4 regions of the Paenibacillus sp. FSL L8-0435 genome follow, and region 1 is predicted to be linked to each of the others. Evidence: riboswitches for the same ligand, from Rfam matches in the RefSeq annotation. Region 1 holds a riboswitch; each other region holds the start of a gene.

What was found. Region 1 has a riboswitch for cyclic di-AMP ahead of NST33_RS10185 (C40 family peptidase). Riboswitches for the same ligand answer to the same signal wherever they lie in the genome.
Region 2: another riboswitch for cyclic di-AMP. It lies ahead of NST33_RS06920 (hypothetical protein); the one in region 1 lies ahead of NST33_RS10185 (C40 family peptidase).
Region 3: another riboswitch for cyclic di-AMP. It lies ahead of NST33_RS17210 (3D domain-containing protein); the one in region 1 lies ahead of NST33_RS10185 (C40 family peptidase).
Region 4: another riboswitch for cyclic di-AMP. It lies ahead of NST33_RS00545 (C40 family peptidase); the one in region 1 lies ahead of NST33_RS10185 (C40 family peptidase).

The regions. Positions count from the first base shown of each region.
Region 1 covers NZ_CP150185.1:2,213,705-2,219,202, forward strand. Annotated here, with positions in the region: gene NST33_RS10155 (glycosyltransferase family 4 protein) at 1-69, shown strand, start outside; gene NST33_RS10160 (hypothetical protein) at 205-1,260, opposite strand; gene NST33_RS10165 (xanthine phosphoribosyltransferase) at 1,465-2,046, shown strand; gene NST33_RS10170 (hypothetical protein) at 2,144-2,473, shown strand; gene NST33_RS10175 (hypothetical protein) at 2,593-2,811, shown strand; gene NST33_RS10180 (carboxymuconolactone decarboxylase family protein) at 2,953-3,282, shown strand; gene NST33_RS10185 (C40 family peptidase) at 3,356-3,820, opposite strand; cyclic di-AMP (ydaO/yuaA leader) riboswitch at 3,826-3,957, opposite strand; gene pelA (pectate lyase) at 4,376-5,338, shown strand.
Region 2 covers NZ_CP150185.1:1,543,326-1,548,823, reverse strand. Annotated here, with positions in the region: gene NST33_RS06930 (Nramp family divalent metal transporter) at 1-171, shown strand, start outside; gene NST33_RS06925 (HAD family hydrolase) at 308-991, opposite strand; gene NST33_RS06920 (hypothetical protein) at 1,119-1,517, opposite strand; cyclic di-AMP (ydaO/yuaA leader) riboswitch at 1,633-1,807, opposite strand; gene NST33_RS06915 (glutathione peroxidase) at 2,179-2,658, shown strand; tRNA gene NST33_RS06910 (tRNA-Leu) at 2,809-2,891, opposite strand; gene NST33_RS06905 (urease accessory UreF family protein) at 3,335-4,036, shown strand; gene NST33_RS06900 (hypothetical protein) at 4,302-4,505, shown strand; gene NST33_RS06895 (hypothetical protein) at 4,533-5,168, shown strand; gene urtE (urea ABC transporter ATP-binding subunit UrtE) at 5,200-5,498, opposite strand, start outside.
Region 3 covers NZ_CP150185.1:3,971,328-3,976,825, forward strand. Annotated here, with positions in the region: gene NST33_RS17195 (PspA/IM30 family protein) at 1-92, opposite strand, end outside; gene NST33_RS17200 (hypothetical protein) at 204-545, opposite strand; gene NST33_RS17205 (polysaccharide deacetylase family protein) at 699-1,490, shown strand; gene NST33_RS17210 (3D domain-containing protein) at 1,595-2,266, opposite strand; cyclic di-AMP (ydaO/yuaA leader) riboswitch at 2,269-2,466, opposite strand; gene NST33_RS17215 (amino acid ABC transporter ATP-binding protein) at 2,687-3,409, opposite strand; gene NST33_RS17220 (ABC transporter substrate-binding protein/permease) at 3,396-4,859, opposite strand; gene NST33_RS17225 (M20 family metallopeptidase) at 5,042-5,498, shown strand, end outside.
Region 4 covers NZ_CP150185.1:107,048-112,545, reverse strand. Annotated here, with positions in the region: gene NST33_RS00550 (hypothetical protein) at 1-569, shown strand, start outside; cyclic di-AMP (ydaO/yuaA leader) riboswitch at 815-952, shown strand; gene NST33_RS00545 (C40 family peptidase) at 992-1,426, shown strand; gene NST33_RS00540 (GNAT family protein) at 1,782-2,276, shown strand; gene NST33_RS00535 (cytochrome c) at 2,427-2,783, shown strand; gene rbsK (ribokinase) at 2,861-3,844, opposite strand; gene NST33_RS00525 (4a-hydroxytetrahydrobiopterin dehydratase) at 3,889-4,185, opposite strand; gene NST33_RS00520 (hypothetical protein) at 4,216-4,371, opposite strand; gene NST33_RS00515 (hypothetical protein) at 4,436-4,729, opposite strand; gene motA (flagellar motor stator protein MotA) at 4,963-5,498, shown strand, end outside.

The DNA.
Region 1 (5,498 bases):
CATTACTCGCTTGGCAGATCGGTCAATGAGTTAAAAAAGATGTATCTACAGTTTCCTAGCAAAGCTTAAAACGTAGAGCAAAAAGTGCGAGCCGCTGTGATAAACAGCGGCTTTTTGTCATGTTTAAGGAAAGAGTACCTGCGATGACTTGTGGTTATGAGGCAAACAGATGCTCATATTCATGAAGTACATGGACCGTGAGATTTATATATTGTTGCGTCTACGAAAGGCGCCCCAGCGGTTCAGTACCAATTTGGCAGCCCAGATTAATGCCATACTTCCAAAGATGGGGTAAAGGATGGACAGCAGGGAACTGAATCCAAACTGACTGAGTGAGTAACACAACATCATAATGGTTAATGTAATGAAACGGGGATGGACACGTATATGTTGGCTGAGTTGCAAGGTCATTCCATAGATATCGGCTACAAAGGTACTGAATATTTCCATGAAAATAAGGGATACATATACAGATTGCACTGCCCATCCAAGTTGAAAGGCAATGCTACCCATCGGGATTTCGAATTGAATGATGCCGGGCATTTGGGCTGACATGGCAAAATGAGCTGCCATCAGCATGAAACCTACGCCAATTCCACCCAATACTCCACCCCACTTCAGCACATTCCGACTACGAATCTGGTTACCTACAGGCACAAGAACAGCTTGAGCCAACACCAGATTGAATGAAGTATACAACAGTGGAGACAGCCACACTTGAATAGGGTTTGAATCTGTCGTCAGTGTGATGAATCGGGAAGCACCTGGATGATGGATGGTACTGGTGATCATGAGCAGAGATAACAGGAGCATCATGGGCACGACAATGCTATTCATTTGTAGGATGGCCTGAATGCCTCGACCGAGAAGCAGATATGACCCTACAAGTGTGACGATCAGACCTGTCTGATAATGCAAACCCAGATGTTCAACAAAAACGGAACCTGCTCCGGCAAGCATGACACTGTTCACGCCAATGAGAATGAGAAGGGTCACCCAGGTGATCCATTTGCCCGCCTTGTGGCCGAATAAATGTTTGTTCAGATCCTCATAAGAGCGGGAACCGGTATCGTGAGCGATCAGCATCATTTTGGTACCTAACCAGACAAAGAGTATGGTGGATAAGCCTATGGTGACGGTGGCCCATTTGCCATACTGGGTAAAAAACTGCAAAATTTCCTGCCCTGTAGCGAAGCCAGCTCCAACAACCGTTCCGATGTATGTAAATGCGATCTGCAGCACCCGAAATGCCTGTTTCATGTGTTTCCCCTCTCAGGCCCCTGTATAGTTTGGACATGCGGGTACCATGGTACAAGGTATGCTTGACCCACGAAAGTCATGACAATCGATAATGAGCTTTGGCTTGAATTGTGTCTCAAGGACAGCGCCCAGGCAATTTCGCTTGAACTTATAGATAGATATATGATACTTTTACCTCATAGGATAGGCTTGGGAGGTCAAATCATGGAATTATTGAAACAACGAATTTTACAAGAAGGTGTGGTTATCTCGGATCAGGTATTAAAGCTGGATGGTCTGTTGAACCACCAGATTGATCCTGCATTAACGATGGAGATGGGACGTGAGTTCGCTGCCCGTTTTCGTGAAAGTGGAGTAACTCGGGTAATCACGGTAGAATCCTCAGGGATTCCGGTTGCGTTTGCCGCAGCCTATGAACTTGGGGTGCCCCTTGTATTCGCCCGTCGCAAAAAAACACTTCTGGCTGATCCTGATGCATACTGTGAACGTGTACCGTCCTTTACCAAAGGAATTGTAACTGATATTATGGTATCCCGCGAGTTCATTCATGAGAATGACCGCATTTTGTTCATTGATGATATTATTGCCAATGGAGATGCCGCTCGTGGCGTCATCAAAATTATCGAGCGTTCCGGTGCGGAACTTGTCGGATTCGGCGTTGTGGTCGAGAAAAGTTTCCAAGCAGGGGCACGCACGATTCGTGAACAGGGTATTCCGGTGGAAGCCTTGGTACGCATTCGTTCCCTGAACGATGGTACGGTACAATTTGACGATAACGAAATGTGACATTTTAAAGGAATAGGGCCTATTTTTTGAACTATGCCTTTGCATGACCGCGGATTTCATTTATAATGGGGTTATGTTAGGGAGAGGAGGCAACACCATGGGGAACCAACTGGCAACAGAACAATTTTTTAATGATAAGCTGGCGGAATCGAAAGTTCATTTTGAACGTGCCCTGGATTGTAAACATACGGAATTCGATGACCTTTATCCCTATATGATTGAACATCCTCAATTTTTCTGGTACAAACGCTATGTTGCCTGGTCAGAATTACTGACGATTGTAGGCTTGTGCGAAGAGTTGTCCTTCTCTTGGAAAGAACAATTTACACCGCATCAAGTGGAGTACCTTGAAGAACGTGTGATGTCCGCCAAAGTGCTTGATTTTTGGTTTGAGAAGAACGACAGCAAAGAGCACGCGCAGCGGTAACTTTCAGTCGGGACATAATTTCGAATGACATGACAGTCCAATACAGTCACGTGAGACCTAAATGACTTTTCATTTAGGTCTCTTTTTGTAAATAAATTTGAAATATAGGAGCCATGAAGATGATTAGTGATACAGAATTGGACGCTCTGCGTCTGTCAGGTGAGAAAGTTAGAGTAGTACGGGACGAGCTGGAATCGAACGACGTGAAGGGGATTGTGGTTGCCTGGGATGGCGAGCAGGTACTTATCCGTCGTCAGAATCGACGTGTCGTTAAGCTGGACCGAGGTTACAGCTATCAGCTGTTCAGCGAGCCGCGCCAGAGTCCACTTAGTGAGTAACAGCTTATAATTATGGCAGAGCCATGAGCGTTAAATGTTTGGAATTACCATGATTTCTTGGCATAATTGACTCATTCGGGAGAGAAGATAGGTACAGTGAGGAAGATCTGTAACTATAGCCGAGAGGGTGTGCTACAAGCGATGACATTGATGAATGATAAAGTTCATGCCTACAAGGATCAGATTGGAGCATTAAGCGATGTACTGCCAGGTGTGGTGAAGTCATATCATGAGTTTACCGGAGAATGTTTCCAACCTGGCGTGATTGATGCGAAGACAAAACAGCTAATTGCGCTTGGGATTGGATTGTTTGCCAACAATGAGGTATGTACCTTCTACCATGTAGAAGAAGCCCGTGCTAAGGGTGCAACAGATCAGGAGATTATGGAGACCGTTGCGGTGGCCGGAGCTGTTGGAGGAGGACATGCACTGTCTCAGGGTGCGATGCGAGTGCAGAAGGCGCTGCATTAGTAAGTAATGCAACATACATTTTTAAGTACAAAAAAGGCATCCGGTTAATAACCGATGCCTTTTTGTATGTGAATTACATTTTACCCAACATTTTATCATACATAAACTGTCCAGTTACCCGACGTGCTGTTACATAGCGGTCATTAAAGTATGGATTCGATAACTTTGTGATGCTTACACCTTTACTGCTGGAGGCATGAGCGAATTGTCCGCCGCCGATATATACACCTGTATGTGAAATGCCTTTGCCTGTTGTATTAAAGAACACCAGATCACCTGTCCGAACATTGCTCTTGGATACAGGCGTACCTGCTTTGGCTTGCTGCTGAGAAGTACGTGGCAATTCAATGCTGTATTTGTTGAAAAGATATCTCATAAAACCAGAACAGTCGAAGCCGGCTACAGTTGTGCCACCCCATTTGTAAGGTATACCTGTCATGTTGTTCACTACGGAGTTGATACTGCTTGCCTCTGTGCTTGTTGCCCCGGATGTAAATAATACAGCTGCTCCAAAAATGGAGATAATCAGTTTTTTCAAAATCAATGTTCTCCCTTCGATGCCTACGGAGTTAGCTAAGGGTTCGGTAGAAGGTTCCCTATATTTCCTATGTATAAGAATAATTCACCCAAATTGGTTCCCCCGTTTTCAAACATGAAACTCGGCAATGAATAATTAAGTTTTTGTAACTATTTGAAACTATATTGCATAAATGCGTAATTGTCAAACCTATTTAAAACCCTTCGTAATACCTCAATGTTAGCGGAATTAAGGTTTTTATATGAAAGAAGGGATCAAGTTTGGGTATCATTCATGACAAAAACGTCATTATTGATTCGTTTAAGACGAATTTGGATAAATAAATAGGTTTGTCATGAGTTAAAAGAACTATCCCGTTATGTAGAATTAGAGAGATTATATTCATTAAGTTGCATATATTGACAAAAATCGATTTTTTGCATATTATCTGATTATCCAATCCACATATTGGATTAAAATTGATTTTATTATGTGATAAATACAAATAAAGGAGGTTTGGGGACGCGTATCATAGGTAAGTAAAAGTGGAAGATTTATAAAAACGAACATAGGAGAGTGTTACATTTGAAAGCGAAGAAAATAATTACTTTTGTCCTGGCATGCACGATGGTGTTCTCGGCAGTTGGAATGGCAGTTCTCCCTGTAGGGACGGTATCTGCTGCGGATGCATCGGGTACTACAGCGAGTATTTCTGATATTTTGAAGAACCAGCTGCCGGATGGAGGTTGGAGAAAAGATTATAAACAGACAAGTGGAGAGTGGGCGAAGTCCACGATCGACAACAAGGCTACATACTCAGAAATTAGAAGATTGGCGAAGGAATTTAAAAAGACGAATGATCCGCGTTACTCCACAGCTGCAATCAAAGGAATTAACTTTTTGATCAACATGCAGTATTCAAACGGCGGATGGCCACAAGTTTACCAAAGCTCCGGATATCACAAGCACATCACTTACAATGATGATGCCATGATTAATGTAATGATCATGTTGGATGAAGTAGCGACACGTAAAGGTGATTTCTCGTTTATCGACAGCACACTTGCTAACCGCAGTAAAAACTCAGTTGCCAAAGGTGTAGATGCAATTCTGAATACACAGGTTGTTTCAGGCGGTAAGCTGACAGCATGGGGACAACAACATGATTCCAGTTCTCTTAAACCGGCAAGCGCAAGAATCTATGAAGTACCATCACTGACGGCTGGAGAGAGTGTAACGATTGTTAAATTCCTGAAAACCAGACCTGCTACCGCTAAAATTACGGCATCCATTAAGGGAGCTGAAGCATGGTTTAACAAAGTGAAGATTACGGGTTACAAGTATGAAAGAGCAAACGGAGACAGCAAAATTATCGCTGATTCCAAAGCTGCACCGATCTGGGCTCGTTTCTACGAAGTGGGAACGGATAAACCGATCTTTATTGGTCGTGACGGGGTCGTTAAATACAAACTAAGTGATATTGATAAAGAAAGAAGAGGCGGTTATGCTTGGTACGGTAACTGGCCTTCCAAGCTGTAATTTGTATTATGTTTCCGTTATAATGAACCAAACTATTAGCAGTTAAAGGTAAAGCCCGAATCGAAATGGACGTCTGTTTCGATTCGGGCTTTATTGTAATTATTTTCATTGTTGACATGATAGATTCCACATGATATATTACTTCTTGTCGCCGATATTG
Region 2 (5,498 bases), 670 kb from region 1:
TCGCTTCAATTGCCCTTTGCTGTAATTCCCCTGGTGATGTTCACAAGTGATAAAAAAAGCATGGGTGCATTCGCCAACAAATTGTGGCTCAAAATCATCTCATGGGTCATTGCCGCGATTATCGTTGTGCTGAATGTATATCTGATCATTCAGACGATTCGGTTATTCTAATCTCGTTCTCATCGACAAAATACTAAAAAGGCTGATCAACTCCGGTATGCTATACCCAAGTTGATCAGCCTTTATTGTTGCAATACAGCAAGGTGTTTTCTTTTATAGTAAAACTCAAACTCCAGTAAACAATCATCTAATCCTGATTTGGTATCAGTAACGGCAGGAGTTGATCCAATGAATCAACAGTCCAATCCGCACGTTGGTCATCAGATAGTTCTGGCTGGAATCTTCCGTAACCCTGCATAATTCGAATCGTACGCATGCCCAGCTTCAGAGCAGGTATAATGTCGTTATCGATCCGATCGCCGATCATGACGGCTTCCTCCGGTTCACAACCGGCCTGTTTCAAGGCCACAGCGTATAACTCAGGGTCTGGCTTGGACACTCCTTCTTCAGCCGAACATGCCAGAACATCAACATACTTCCGCAAGCCGTAGCTCTCCAGTCTCTCTTCCGTTCCAGGACTCTGATTGGCAATAATGCCAATGCGATAATGCCGTGACAACTGCTGAAGGACGTAATCCGCTGATGGAAAAGGACGTTCAAGATCTTTTTGAAATTTCAGCTTGTCCTGAATCTGCTTCTGGTGTCCGTCGTCTTCAACGAATGTGCGAATCGCCACTCTCATCGGCCATTGCTCATATCTCTGGTAACAGTTCGCGAACAGTTCGCGTACCGCCTCAATCTTCACCGGATACCCCAATGCACAGGCTTCGCGGACGAACTGTCCGATAATATCATCAACCGGCTCCCATTCATCCACCAGTGTATCTCCAACATCAAAAAACAACCATTTCAATCCACCTACATCCGGCACGCCAATTCCTCCTTGTAAGCATAAAAAAGAAGACTCACCATCCTGCATGAGTCTCCTCAAACTTCCGTTTATCGATACATTCAATTATAACAGGCACCTTACACCTGAGCAATCACAAGCGATGGCATTAACCATTGAGGAGAAAGCCAACTTCCCCATTGAGCGAATATACGATCCGGTCTGCGCCCATGCCCCGATAGATGCCCTTAGGATGACTCTGCTCCGTAATAACGCACAGGGATTTCGATGTCCATGAACGGCAGATCTGTAAATAACGACAGGTCAGATTCAGGCTGTTCTCGAAAATAAACACGTTGCCTACGCTGCCCTGCGGCAAAAACCATTTTTGAGCTGCAGCCGTGTTCATGCGAATGACATGTTCTACTCCGATTCTACGGAGTCTGCGCTCTTCCCCTGCACTGTTGGTTAGAACGGCAAACGGCATTTTTTTGTACATCAGCAATTTAATAAATTTGCGTCCTGCTTCATTTGGAGCAGTCACTAAGATCATCTCAGTATCCATCATTCGTTCCTCCCTTGGCGTGAAAAGACAACAAAAAAGAAGCGTGGGGGACCAAGGCCTCCCGAACGCTTCTTAAATAATCCATGGCGAAAACACCATGAACCAGCGTACGGCTTGTTGCCTCTCCCTTTAACGCTTACGAGGTTAGCTGACGGATTCGGGCGCGAGAGTCGCCCTATTTCCGGCTGTCACCGGAAAATTCACCCCATGAATGCCACTGTCCTGGACAGCGCATTCTGTTGGTTCCCCCGTTTCCCATTCATCAATGAATGGAAACTCAGCGATTAAAACATCGTTCGTATATCTTAAGGTAAGATCGAGCGATATTATCGTTTGTTTCGTTTTTCAGGTACAATTTAGTTTAAATTGAAATTACGTTATGAATCATACACCCGCGCCATGTCGGTGTAAAGTCCGCCCAGATCACCAAATCGGCAGATTTTTGCCAATTCCCATCCATAATAACGCTTACAACAAAGTTATACTCCATCTATCTCTTCAAGGCTATCTAATTCTCACTCTGGCGTAAATCACTTCCCAATTCATTCACGTATTCTGCACAACTTGCCTGTTTTGATTCTTTTAACACCACATTAGTTTTGCAATATTTAATTGCAACCAATATAATAGAAGATATAAGAGTAAATAAATGGAGGCGATTTAGATGACAGTCTACGATTACAAAGTGAATACACTTCGCGGTCAAGAAGTTGAAATGTCCGACTACCGTGACAAAGTGTTACTGATTGTGAATACGGCAAGCTCATGCGGCCTTACCCCTCAATTCAAAGGTCTGCAAGAACTGCAAGACAAGTTTCAAGATGCTCCATTTGAAGTTCTTGGTTTCCCAAGCAACCAGTTTGCACAGGAAAAAGGATCTTCCGACGATATTGCCGAGTTCTGTCAGATGAATTATGGCGTGAGTTTCCCCATGTTTGAGAAAATTGATGTGAACGGCTCAAGCGCTCACCCTCTTTTCCAACACCTTAGCACAGAAGCTCCTGGCCTGCTTGGCTCCAAAGCAATCAAATGGAATTTCACCAAATTCCTTGTGGATCAGAACGGACAGGTAATCAAACGTTATGCTCCCAAAACAACACCGGACAAGATTGAAGAAGATATCAAGAACTTGCTGCAAAAATAATACATTGGCCACCCGTAGCCGGAAGGTAGAGCACCATTGCCCCGGTAATGGATGGCCTTTTTTTTCTCAACTCTGATGTCAAACTGTTCAAAAAGACAAAAAAAAGAAGCCTTCCATTAATGGAAAGCTTCTTTTTAATCGTTCATATGATGCGGTCGAGAGGACTCGAACCTCCACGGGCATACGCCCACTACCCCCTCAAGATAGCGTGTCTGCCATTCCACCACGACCGCATGTCGTAAATAATCGGCAACAGAATTGATTATACCGGGTCCAGAACCAAAAGTAAAGTATTTTTTAATACTACTTTTTCAGCTAGGCAATTTCATCAAAAATCGCATAATCTCGTCATCTTTACCCATGAACTGCATATCATTAGATTTGATCCCCTCTTTTCCGGCTTGAGCTGATCTTATTGATTCATTTATATATAGTCCTTCCTTATATATAGTCCACCCTGCACTTCACCATATAAATAACACAACAAGTTATATAAAATAACACAATATTAAATCCCAGATTTAATTCATTAATTTTCACGGATACTATTGACAAAAAGCGGACATTTATGGGATGATAACTATCATATAATTCGGATTTTTAAACACAAAGCAAACAAAAAGGAATATAAATGTCACTTTAAGTGACATTTAACGAACACAGGAGGCGAATGATTGTGAACCGTGGGAATAAGCTGCTCGATTATGTCAAACTGCTTGATTCCTCTATTCAGGTTGGAGGGTTCACCCATTCCTTCGGCATGGATATCCATATCAGGGAGGGTACCATTCGTAATGCTGAAGATCTCGAATCATTCATGCGTTGTCAGTTGCATCCCAGCATTGTTCGTCTTGAAGGTATGGCCATTAAAGGCATCTATACCGCAGCAGATCACAAGGATACATGGCGGATAGCTCTGATCGACAAGCTCGTCCATGTTCAGCGAACCCCTGGAGATCTCAGAGAACAAGCTGCCGCGATGGGTAAACGATTGATCAGACTCGCACGCGCTCTGCACCCCTGGATTGAATTCAGCCAGCTCGAACAGATCTTTGCCAAATACGATTCGGTTGGCTGCCTCTCCACTGTTCACGCCTGGATTAACCACCACCTCGATATCCCGGTCGAGGAGGCGGTCCTTGGTTACCTGCATTCAGCCATGAATGCTTGTATAACCGAAGCCTCCAAAGTCATTCCCCTGAACAATGATACAACCAAGGATCTGATGGTCCGCCTGGCCACAGATCTGGAGAATGAATGGAAGACCGTCAGCGCCTCGGCTGCGGATGGACTGGCACAGCCAACCTCGATGTCCATGAAATCGTTTTTCCCCAGTTTCCATATGCTTGGAGCTGGACTTCATGCCTACAGAGCCTAATCCTCTTCCTCCTCATACCCGCTCCCCTTCATTCAGACAAACTAAAAACACGCGGCAACCTCCTTGCCGACGTGTTTTTTGTCATTTTATTTGTTTTATTTACGTATTTACGCCATTTATCATCACAAAATACACTTTTTTCCGTCTTTTTTAATTGTTAGATGACGAATTTACGTATATAATGAAACATACAGCTCGCATTTCTATACATTCTACATGAAGAAAGGGCGGCTGAATACTACATTCTAACCAGGGGTGAACCCTTTTGAACAAGAAAAAACCAGTTACTCCGTTCGGATGGGCCATCAAACGACGGCTAACCGAACTTCAAGTGGACCAGAAGACTTTTTGCGAACAGCATGGCATCCCACCCTATCGTTTATCCAATCTTATTCACGGCACACGCAAAGCAACCCGATTCAGGCACCTGGTCGCTGATATTTTGGATATTCCAGATGAACTGAGATAAGATTTCTGCCAAAGGAGGGTCTCATCCATGAGACATGTTACATCCGATCTGGAGAGGCTGTCGTTCCAGTCCATACGTCACCAGCTCATCATCGTTGATGACAATTGGATTATCCAAAGTTGTAACCGTGCCTGGCAACAGGGACTCGGTCAATGCTCACCAAACCCGGATATACACAGTAGTCATAGACATTACCTGCATCTGACGGAAGCCTGGGCAAAACGAGGCAAGAACGCTAACATGGCACTTGTCGCACAGAATTTGAAAGAACGCGGAATACCCTTTAATCGAAATCATACATATGACATCTGCGTGTATACTGTATACAACGAAAAGAGGTGGTTTCGTGTAGAACTCACCCCTCTATCTTATGCAAATTCAATTCTGGATACCGATCTCGCTTTAATTGCACACATGGATATTACCGAACAGAGAAAGACAGAACACCAATTGAAGAAGGCATTGTCTGAAGTGCGCACATTGCGCGGACTGCTGCCTATTTGCGCCGTCTGCAAACAAATCAAGGACGAAGAGGAACACTGGAACTCCGTTGAGAGTTATCTGGAGAAGCATACCCACGCCGAATTCACCCATGACATCTGTCCGGAATGCATTCGGCGGTTATATCCGAAATACTCGAATATCCTGGACAAGCGCTCCTGAAACCTCTCTCCACTCGCCACACTAACTACAACTATACGGAGAGATGATGTTCAAACTGCGACATATCCAGTTCTTGCGGTGTCCCATGCAGGGTTATGGTTCCTTTATCCATGATATAGATGTAATCTGCGGCACTTCGTACAAAATCAATACTCTGCTCTACCAGCAGAACCGAGAGGTTCCCCTTTGCCTTGAGCTGCAAAATAACCTGCCGAATGTCCTCCACGATAGAAGGCTGGATGCCTTCTGTCGGCTCATCAAGTAGCAACAACCCCGGACGCGAAGCCAATGCCCGGGCGAATGCCAACTGCTGCTGCTGTCCACCACTCA
Region 3 (5,498 bases), 1.8 Mb from region 1:
TGTTCCGTCATCTTGATTGGATCTTCCGCCTTGTCAATAATGGCGTTGATGTTAGACATGGTTAGATCACGCAAACGTTTGAAAATGGACATTATGTTATTCCTCCTAGTCGATATTACATCGTATATAAACATACATACGTAACAATCTACAACTCGTTTCAATTTTAGCAAATAAAATCAAAACATTCGATGACTCTTACGTCAGGAAGATCGTTTATCTTTGATCAGATGATCTTCCATCAACCTCTCTGCAGTCTGCACGATTTCGTCGATCTGCATCCGCGTGATGGAATCAAAATGAATACCCATGATCACCGTAACGGTTACTTTCAGCTGCTGGGCAGCCTTCCGGGCAAGCCGCTCACACAGTTCTTGTTCCTTATGACCGGGAATATGTACCGTCGTCCCGCTTACGCGCTCATGATCTACATAGAATGTGGCTGCGGCGCCAATATGCGCCTTTCCTCCCGTAACGAGAAAAACCTTATCTTCTCCTGCTTCAATCACCTGTAAACGTATGGATTTCAAATCATATGTACTCATACCCATCCACCTATCCTTTTCTATATGTTATATATGGAGGAATTATGGCTTTCATGAGCTACATCGGCAATGAAAATTCTCACACTACGCATAACTTATGGATAGCCCGGGCATACCAAAGAGAACGTCATTTTGGAAAAGGAGGCCGTTATTATGCGCGTACGCCTCATTATGCTGATGGTTATCGTTATTTTTCTCGGAGGATATCATGCTCCAGTTTCATCGCGGGATGTTTCAAGCCCGCCAAGTGAATCCGTATCAGGTTCGGATTCTGCGGAAGAAGAACAACTGACATTGGGACAGTTACGTCAAAAATATGCCGATACGTTCAAAACCAATGGTCCTTCAACAAAGAAGGTTGCACTGACTTTTGATGATGTACCTGATCCACGATTTAGTCCACAAGTGCTGGATGTATTGAAGAAATACAATGTCAGAGCTACATTCTTCATCGTGGGTAGTCGTGCAGAGAAACATCCGGATCTGGTGAAACGCATCATTAAGGAAGGGCATATGGTTGGTAATCACAGCTACAATCATCCTGAATTCAGTAAGCTGTCGATGAATGCCTTTCGCAAACAAATTTTACATACCGGGGATATTATTCGACGTTTGGCGGGATATACGCCGAAGATGATTCGGCCGCCTTATGGAGACATTAATGAAGAACAGCTGAGATGGGCTGCCAAACAACACTATAGCATTGTGAACTGGAACGTAGACTCTCTGGACTGGAAAGGCCTTTCAAAGGAACAGGTGAAAGATAACATCCTGTCTGCCGTAAAACCAGGCTCCATCGTTCTGCAACATGCTGGAGGCGGTGTAGGATCAAACCTGAACGGCACGATTGAGGCTTTGCCTGAAATCATTGAGGAATTGCAAAAGCGCGGATATGAACTTGTCACCTTGGACGAAATGCTGGGATTGTCAAAGGCCAAAGATTAAGATGACGATGAAGAAATAAATGAGAATATTAAAAGGGTGCTGTTCAATCGCAAGTTTGCGACTGGCAGACACCCTGTTTGAATTCGTTAGATGTAATTAATTTTCTACTTCAGAATGTACAGCTCGATATCCTGAAATCCAAATGTGCTTACGGACTGTTTGCTACCCGGGATAAAGATATCAATCCGGTGACCCTTGATTGCACCGCCTACATCACGCGCTGTGGCTACAAAAGCCTGTTTTGGCAATCCTGGATGGCTGTGACCCGTTACCAGTACTTTGGTTCCGAGTGGAATTACACTTGGATCAACTGCAATCGTACCCAGTTCAAGGTCATTTCCGAAATAATCGACTGCACCCCAGCCTCCATTTTCAGACGGATCTGCAGAGTATGCCGTTGCTTTCACGTTCACAGCTTTGCTGTAATCGAATGTTTTACCCCAGGCTTGAACCACTTTGTTATCTGCGTTAACGTCCAAGCTTGCTGTAGTAACCGTTTTGGCTTGGGTCTTGCTCCCCGTCGCCGCGGCAGCTAGATTGTTTGCCTTACCAGGAATTGTAATTTTCAAACCACCATAAATATTGTAAGGTGAAATGTCGTTGTTTGCTTTAACCAACGTGTTCATTGCTACTCCATATTGTTTTGATAAGGTGTAGAAGGTATCCCCTTCTTTGGCCACATGAACTGAATCGGCGTGAGCCGGAACGGCTTGAATGAGCATTGCTGTTGTCATTAATGCTACTGCTGTTTTGGCTATACGTTTCTTGTTAATCATGGTCTTCCTCCCTCATTGTGCCTGCGAAGTTAGTTGTCGGATTCGGATGAGGAGCCCACCCTATAGGTTCTTCATTACATTTGAAACGTTATGTACCCCTAATTCACCCCAAGCAGTGTGCTGTAGATCTTCCCCCTGCACAAATCTGCATCGTTACATCCCCCGCACTCCCTGTCCGGAAGTTTCGGCAGAGTTCAATATATCACAATTTTGTAACCTGAACTTGTAGTAATTCTTACCAAATGGTTTTTTAGCATGTAAGCATATGTAAGAGTACTGGATACTTTAGAAATATTGGACGACCCGATTACTTTACATTTGGTAACAGAATAGTTACTTTTCCGAATCCATACGTGATTATTAACCATAAAAAAATAGCGTCACCGACTCGAAGTCAGTAACGCTATTGATCACTTTCATTTAGAGTACTTTGGCAAGAAAATCACGTGTACGTGAATTTTTTGGTGCTCCAAACACCTCATCAGGTGTTCCCTCTTCTACAATAACCCCGCCATCCATGAACAGGATCCGGTCTCCTACTTCACGTGCAAAACCCATCTCATGCGTTACAATGACCATAGTCATCCCACCTTCTGCAAGACGTTTCATGACATCCAACACTTCACCGACCATCTCGGGGTCCAGTGCCGAAGTAGGCTCGTCAAACAGCATGACATGCGGCTGCATAGCCAATGCTCTTGCAATAGCGATCCGCTGCTTCTGTCCACCGGACAGCTGATTCGGGAATGTATCTTTTTTATCGTACAAGCCCACAGTGTTAAGCAGATCAGCAGCAATTTTCTCCGCTTCCTGCGTGGATTGTTTCTTCACTTTAATCGGAGCAATCGTGATGTTTTGCTGTACCGTTTTGTGTGGGAACAGGTTGAAATGCTGGAACACCATGCCCATTTTTTCCCGAGTTGCATTAATGTTGTGCTTGGGGTCCGTAATTGAAACACCTTCAAAATCGATTTCACCTGATGTAGGTTGTTCCAAGAGGTTCAGACAACGCAAGAATGTACTTTTACCTGAACCGGAAGGACCGATAACCACGACAACCTCGCCTTTGCCAATCGTCACATTAATGCCCTTAAGCACATCGTTATTTCCATAAGATTTGTGTAATTGTCTAACGTCTATCACTTGCACTCAACTTCCTTTCCAGTCGTCCCAGCAGCTTGGACAAAATAAACGTCATTACAAAGTAGATGGCTGCTGCAATCAAAAATGGACTCAAGCCTTGGTACGTAATGTTCTTGACTACACTTGCCTGATACATAATGTCCACCATACCGATAACAGAGATAATGGAGGATTCCTTGATAATCGTTATGAATTCATTACCAATTGCCGGCAATACGGCCTTGAAAGCCTGTGGCAATATGATGTAGCGCATGGCTGCACCTCTGCCCATTCCGAGGGAGCGAGCTGCTTCCAACTGGCCACGATCCACCCCTTGGATACCTGCACGGAAAATCTCCGCTAGATACGCACCACTATTAATGGAAAGCGTGATGATACCTGCCTGAAGGGCAGTGAAGTTAATGCCAAAGCTCAGGGAAAAACCATAGTAAATAATCATTAATTGTACCAGCATCGGTGTGCCACGGATCACTTCAACGTAAGCAGTACCGATCCAGCGCAAGATTGCAGCGTCATGCAAACGGAACAAACAGATGATCAATCCAATAATTACCCCGAAGATAACCCCAAGTGCAGACAACAGAAGTGTGTATCCTACACCTGTAGCATAGAAACTTTTGTACTCCCAGAATACTTGGAAAATATTTTGTGATTTGTTCGCTTTATCCGCCATCAAGAGGCTGGCGTCCGTCACCATCTGATTGATTTTATCTTCACTTTTCAGTCGCTCCAGTGTTCCATTTACTGCAGCTAGCAGCTCGGTATTACCTTTACGAATCCCGATTGCCGCTTCTGCTTGCTCTTCGTCCGGAACAGCAGCAGCAAGTCCAATGATATCGTCCAGATAACCTGCAGCAACGGTATCTTCAACGATTGCCGCGTCAATGCGTTTTGTTTGCAGTTGAAGCACGATATCGGAGATTTTATCCAGCGCAGTAAGCTTCGCTCCTGGAATACTCTGTCCGATCGTTTCCTGAATGGAGCCTTTCTGAACGCCAATCTTCGCATTTTCAAGTTCTGCCATGGTTGGATATTGGTCTTTATCCACATTGCGAACCATAATCACTTGTTTTGATTTATAATAGGTGTCGGAAAAATCGATACTTTTCTTCCGTTCATCCGTCGGCGTCATACCTGAAATCACCAGATCAACACGCCCGCTCTGCAATGAAGGCAGAAGACCGTCGAAGCCCATATCCTCAATCACAAGCTCAGCGCCAAGATCTTTGGCAATCTCTTTGGCGATCTCAATATCGAAGCCGACGATTTCATCTTTACCATTAATCACTTTATGGAATTCGTATGGTGCAAAATCGGCACTTGTACCGAGCACCAGCTTTTTACTGCCTGAATTATCTGTAGTTCCACTTGCAAGTGCCACAGGAACGGCAGTTGTCAGCAGAACAACAAAGGTCAACAGCATCATGGTGTAACGACTTATTAATTTCAACCTTTTTCTCTCCCCTTACAATACTTTGTATGCTTCTCATGTTGATGACTGAGTCATTATAAAGTACAATGCATGATTATGCAATGCATTTTGACAATACAAATCTTGACTTGTTTCTGAAAAAATAAAGCAAACATGATATAATCAATAAATTATTTTCATTTTGCATAAGGAGTTTACTAATGACATCTAACAAATCACAGATCCTGACGGTTATTGATCAATATGCTTCCCGTTTTAAAGCCATTTCATCATATATCGGTGCCAACCCCGAACTGGGGAATGAAGAGTATCTTGCTTCTGCTCGTCTAAAAGAAGAACTGATCTATCACGGGTTCACTGTAGAGGCTCCAATCCTTGGACTGGAGACAGCCTTTATCGGAACCTATTCAGCCGCCAAACCCGGCCCTACCATTGCATTATTGTGTGAATATGACGCATTGCCGGAGATCGGTCATGCTTGTGGTCACCATCTGATCTGCATGATGAGTCTTGGGGCTGCTGTGGGGCTGAAATCCATTCTGGAAGAAGTCGGCGGAACAATTAAAGTGTTTGGTACACCCGCTGAGGAGACACGTGGTGCCAAAGTTCCGATGGCGGAAGCAGGTCTGTTCGATGACTGTGATGTCGCTCTCATGG
Region 4 (5,498 bases), 2.1 Mb from region 1:
TCATTCAGGCAGGACTGCTCTACTCACTTCAGCACTTTAATTCTACAGAAGAGCGCATCCCCTTTGTCCGCGGAATCAAAAATCTGTGGAAACCGATGCTGCTGCTCCACACCATACGTACATTATTGATACTTCTGCCCGCCTACTGGCTCATACCGAAGCTCTACTCCATTCTCATGGACGGATTTCATTCCCTTCAATTACTGTTGCCTGGTATACCTTATGTTGCTGCCTGGATTGTATATGGTTGGATCATCCACCATGCCATACTCTACATGCAGTTCGGTGTGTCGGCACCAGAAGGAGAAGGCGGGGCTCACGGTACCCTCAAAGCACTCTGGATTGCAATGCGTCATCTCATCGCTGTAATCGGCATTGCACTCCTGCTGGGCGGAGTACACCTGCTCGTCTTTGGGGCCTTCACTTCAGCCTCATGGTTATTAACGGGACTTACCGGACTTATACTACAACAGACGTATCCACTTGCCAGATGTCTATTGAGTCTGTGGAAAATATGCAGCCATTTCCGATTATGGCAGTCCAAAATATCCAAAGGTGAGAGCAGATAGTTTAAAAATTGTTACCATCACATGTTAAACTCATGGCCTAATATGCCCTTATAAATAGGCAAACCTCAACCTTTCCCCGTCAAAGGTCGAGGTTTTTTTTGCTAAATTTGTTGCTAAACGTTGCCAAAGCCGTACTCCTCTGTTACAATAATCGCAGTGAGTTTTTAGTAACAACTTTGTAATCTTTACATTCATATTTGTAACTACTTAAAATTAAATCGTCATTTCTTGATTTCGCAGGTGCATAACTAGCATAGCCAAATTCCTGGCACCTGGGAAGCGGGGGAACCAGTTATGGGTGAATTGATCTTGCTACAGAGGGATCATAGGGGACCTTCAACCGAATCCTTAAGCTAACCTCGCAGGCGTTGGAAGGGGAATATCTCTTGTTCAAGAAGAAATTAACCGCAGCTGTACTTAGCATCACATTCGCATTATCACTTGGTGCAGGTAGCGCATTCGCAGATTCAAAGATGGACACAGTAATTGATTCAGCAATGGGAACTACATACAAAAGTGGGGGAACAACGCTTAACGGCTTTGACTGCTCCGGATTTACACGGTATGTATTCGACAAGTTGGGTATTGATTTGGCACGCCAATCCAGTTCCCAATTCGACATGGGTGATTCCGTATCCCGTATGGAAATGAGAGCTGGTGACCTGGTGTTCTTTAATACAACAGGTAAAGGCGTATCTCATGTAGGAATCTTTGTAGGGGATGGAAAGTTTGCACACTCCTCTTCTTCCAAAGGCGTTACGATCAGTGCATTGAGTGAAAACTATTGGGCCAATCGTTATGTTGGCGCGAAACGGATTATGAGCACGGACGCATATGAATCACTGGCCCTTGACTAGGGACAAGCTGAGCAACATGATGCTGTAACCATTAACCATACTGGAACGAAGCAAGAAGCATAACAGAACCGCCCGGTACATTCTCCGCAGGAATGTATCCGGCGGTTTTTTTGTGCTTCAATCCTTATTTATGTTGCAAGTTATACTCTGGGCATATCCTGCGACATCAACAGGTTCATTTTGCGTTCGTTCGTCCGTGCCCTTATGATGTTTTTACCCATCCCGTTATAATATAAACGAAATTACCGGAACTTTTGTTTCATTTTTTTTCTTGGGAAGGAAGACTTGCTAAATGAACATCACTTTTGTAGAGTGGACAAAGAGTTCTGTTTCAAGGAAAGGAGCATGCAGGTGTATGAAGGAAACCCCTGTGACGTTTCACGTTGTACCCATGCGTGAAGAACATGCGGAGCTTATCTGCAGTTGGCAGTATGATCCGCCTTACAATATCTACAGCTGGCTCCCCTGGGAGCAGATGAAGGCTCTGGAAGTGGAATTCGGAGATGCACAGCTGCGGCAGGAGCAATATGCGATCGTCCTGGATCAGAACGATCGTATATGTGGGTTCGCTCAATACTTCCCACTTCAAGGGGTAACCCGGATTGGCCTTGGAATGCATCCAGAGCTGTGTGGTCAGGGTCAAGGGACAGTTTTTGTCACTGCCATTGTACAGGAAGCCATTCGCCGAAATCCCACGAATGAGATTGATCTGGAAGTACTCACTTGGAATGCTCGTGCCATTCAAGTCTATCTGAAGAGTGGATTTGTCACCCAGGATACATACGAACGACAGACCCCAAGCGGCTTGAAGCCCTTTCACTGTATGGTTTATGAAGGGCCTCGTGGTTAGAATCCATTGCAAAACAACCAAATTTGCCCCTTGTTATGTGATTAGTTCAAAAAATTCCCACAAAATGCTATGATGTCAGTACAGGTTCCGTTATAATGATATGGATAGTTTCAGGTTAGATGATCTTTCATTCTGGAGGGGACATAAGGGATGCACAAATGGATCATGAGCGGAGTATTTTTTGCAGCATGCGCTTTAGCTATTGTTTTAATGTTTACGCTTCCAGGGAAAGAAGAAGTGGCTGAAGAAGCCAAACCAACCATGCCGGAAGTAACATTGGATGCCGGACAGGCTGAGGCACTGGTCAAAGCCAATTGTATCTCCTGTCACGGGGATCAGCTTCAAGGTGGCGTAGGACCTGCTCTGGCAAACATCGGCAGTCAGGATGATCTGGAGAAGATCTATTCTACGATTGTCAAAGGTAAAGGTGGTATGCCTTCCTTCAAGGGCAAACTGCAGGATGAAGAGATTGCAAATATCGCCATGTGGCTGTCAGAGAAGAAATAATCTCTGCACGCACTACATAATGAAGAGGCCCTTAATCCCCTTTTGGGAGAATAAGAGCCTCTTTGTTATACCAATTATTAGGCATCAGCCGCCTGCTCAGCCAGAAAGGCCTCAACTTCACTTGCGGACGGCATCCCGGACTGGGCGCCGAGCTTCGTCACGGATAACGCGGCCGCACCCATGGCGAAGCCTACGGCCGCGTCCAAAGTCTCACCGCGCGCGAGGGCTACCGCCAGCGCGCCGTTGAAGCAATCGCCAGCGCCGGTCGTATCGACGGCGCTTACGGCGTAGCCGGGCGCACGGCACGCGCCGGCACGCCCTGCTTGAACGCGGCCACCAGGCGCCGCCGCGTATACAGCCCCCTCGGGGCCGAGCGTCGTGACGACAGCGGCCCCGAGGGATGCGGCGAGCTCTGCGACCGCCGCATCCAGGTCTTCCGGCCGGAGATGATCCCGGCCGGTAAGCACGGCAAGCTCGCTGCGGTTCGGCGTGACAACGTCGACGCACCGCAGGAGCTCCTGGGGCAGACCCGGCACCGCGGGAGCCGGGTTGAGCACCACCAGTGCGCTGCCTTCAGCCGCCAGTTGGGCGGCGCGGGTAACCGCTGGCAGCGGGATCTCCAGCTGCAGCAGCACCGCTGCGGCTGCAGTCAGGCTTTTTACCGTATCCGCCTCTTCCAGCATCTCAGGCACCACTTGCCCATTCGCGCCAGGAATAACAATAATCCGGTTGTCTCCCCTAGAGAGCCAAATGGACGCCGTCCCTGTAACCGTGTCTTCCAATACGCGAACCTGCGAGGCATCTGCACCACTTTCCGTCAGACTGTGCAGCAGACGTTCGCCAAAACCGTCCGATCCCACCGCACCAATCATCGTAGTCTGTCCACCCAGACGCGCAGCAGCAACAGCTTGGTTGGCCCCTTTGCCACCAGCGAGATAATGCAGTTCCTCACCGCTCACCGTCTCTCCCTCTTCCGGAATCATGTCTGTCTTCACCACGAGATCCATATTGAGACTGCCTACGACAGCAATGAGAGGTTGTTTCTGATTATAGTCTGACATGTATGGTTCACTCACTTCTGGCCGCGCGATAATAACTGACCTCGTTATTCCGACCTCATTTTGTCATAAGCTTCGTTATATTGTCCTGCTTCCTTGATATCTACAGATGTGATACCACCCGCATCCCATGACGTCAGACGCAGCGTAACCGTTGTATAGTCAATCGTAATAAAAGGATGATGATTGAATGCTTCCGAGATCGCAGCGACCTCATCCACAAATGCAATCCCTTTCATGTAGTTGGAGAACACGAATTTACGTACAATCCACCGTCCCTCTTCCAGTTCCCAGCCTTCCAGCCTCCCTAGATGAGCTTCGACTTCCTCTTGCGAAAAAACCATGCGTTATCTTCCTCCCCATAGGATGGTACATTACAGACGTATGTCCGTATAACCACCGACACCTTCGGTGCGATCAACAGCAACCTCAAAGGCCAGGCTCACCGCCATGCGGTTGGCCCATTTCACGACTAACATCTTACCACGGACAAGCTTCAAAATCCAATCACCTACATGGCATAGAACCAATAACCATAAGGCTTTGAGGGAAATTTCAGTTCCATTTATACCCTTGAAAATGCATATAAACATACTAAATTAAAGGTACAAACGTCAACTCTTCTTCCCCGATCAAAATATGAATGCGGTGCTGCTCCTTATCATGGATGACCACGCCACTTCCAACTGGAATAACAGACTCCTCGCCCAGCGCATAGAACAAATCCTCCGCCAACGCCTCATCCACTTCAAGTTGGTCAGATGCAGCCAGTCTCTCCCACTCTTCCGAGTCCATTTCAAAGAAAACATACCGATCCGGTATGCGCCCGATTGCCGTTGTCAGATCTGTCAAAATTCCTTCATAATCCCGTCCATGCTTTACGCCCATTGGCTTTTCACTCCTATTCGGCCCCTAAGGAGCGGATTTGATCTTATTATACCTGAAAATAGCCCTTAAAAAAAAAGGCCTTCTGGTCGATAAATACATATATGACCGTTTTAACTGTTTTAGCAACCGTAAGGAATGCCTAACATTGAACGGATTGCGGCCAAAAATTCGTCCGGAAGCCCGAACACAGCCGCTTGAAAGGATTCAATTTTATCTCATGGATGAGGTGTATGATGAACATTTCAACGATTATTGGACTAATTTTGGGGCTGGTCTCCCTTGTATTTGGTATGTTCTTGAAGGGTGCGCCCTTAATCAACCTGGTTAACAATCCCGCAGCCTACATTATTATCTTTGTTGGTACGGCAGGAACCATCTTTATCGCATTTCCGATGTCTGAAGTTAAGAAAATCCCTAAGCTTTTCGGGATTGTTTTCAAAAATCAAGTACTTATTGATCGCGTATCCCTGATCGGCACATTTATGGATTGGGCTTCCACTACCCGTCGTGAAGGTTTGCTTGCACTGGAATCAAAAGTAGAAGAGATTGACGATCAGTTCCTTCGTGGCGGTATGCGTATGATTATAGACGGCAACGATCAGGAATTTGTAAGTGATGTGCTCATGGAAGATATTCATGCTACAGAGGAGCGCCACCGTGGCAGTGCCTTGATCTTCGCTCAGGCGGGGATGTACGCACCAACGCTCGGGGTTCTCGGGGCCGTTGTAGGTCTCATCGCAGCACTTGCCGATCTCAGTGACATGGAGAA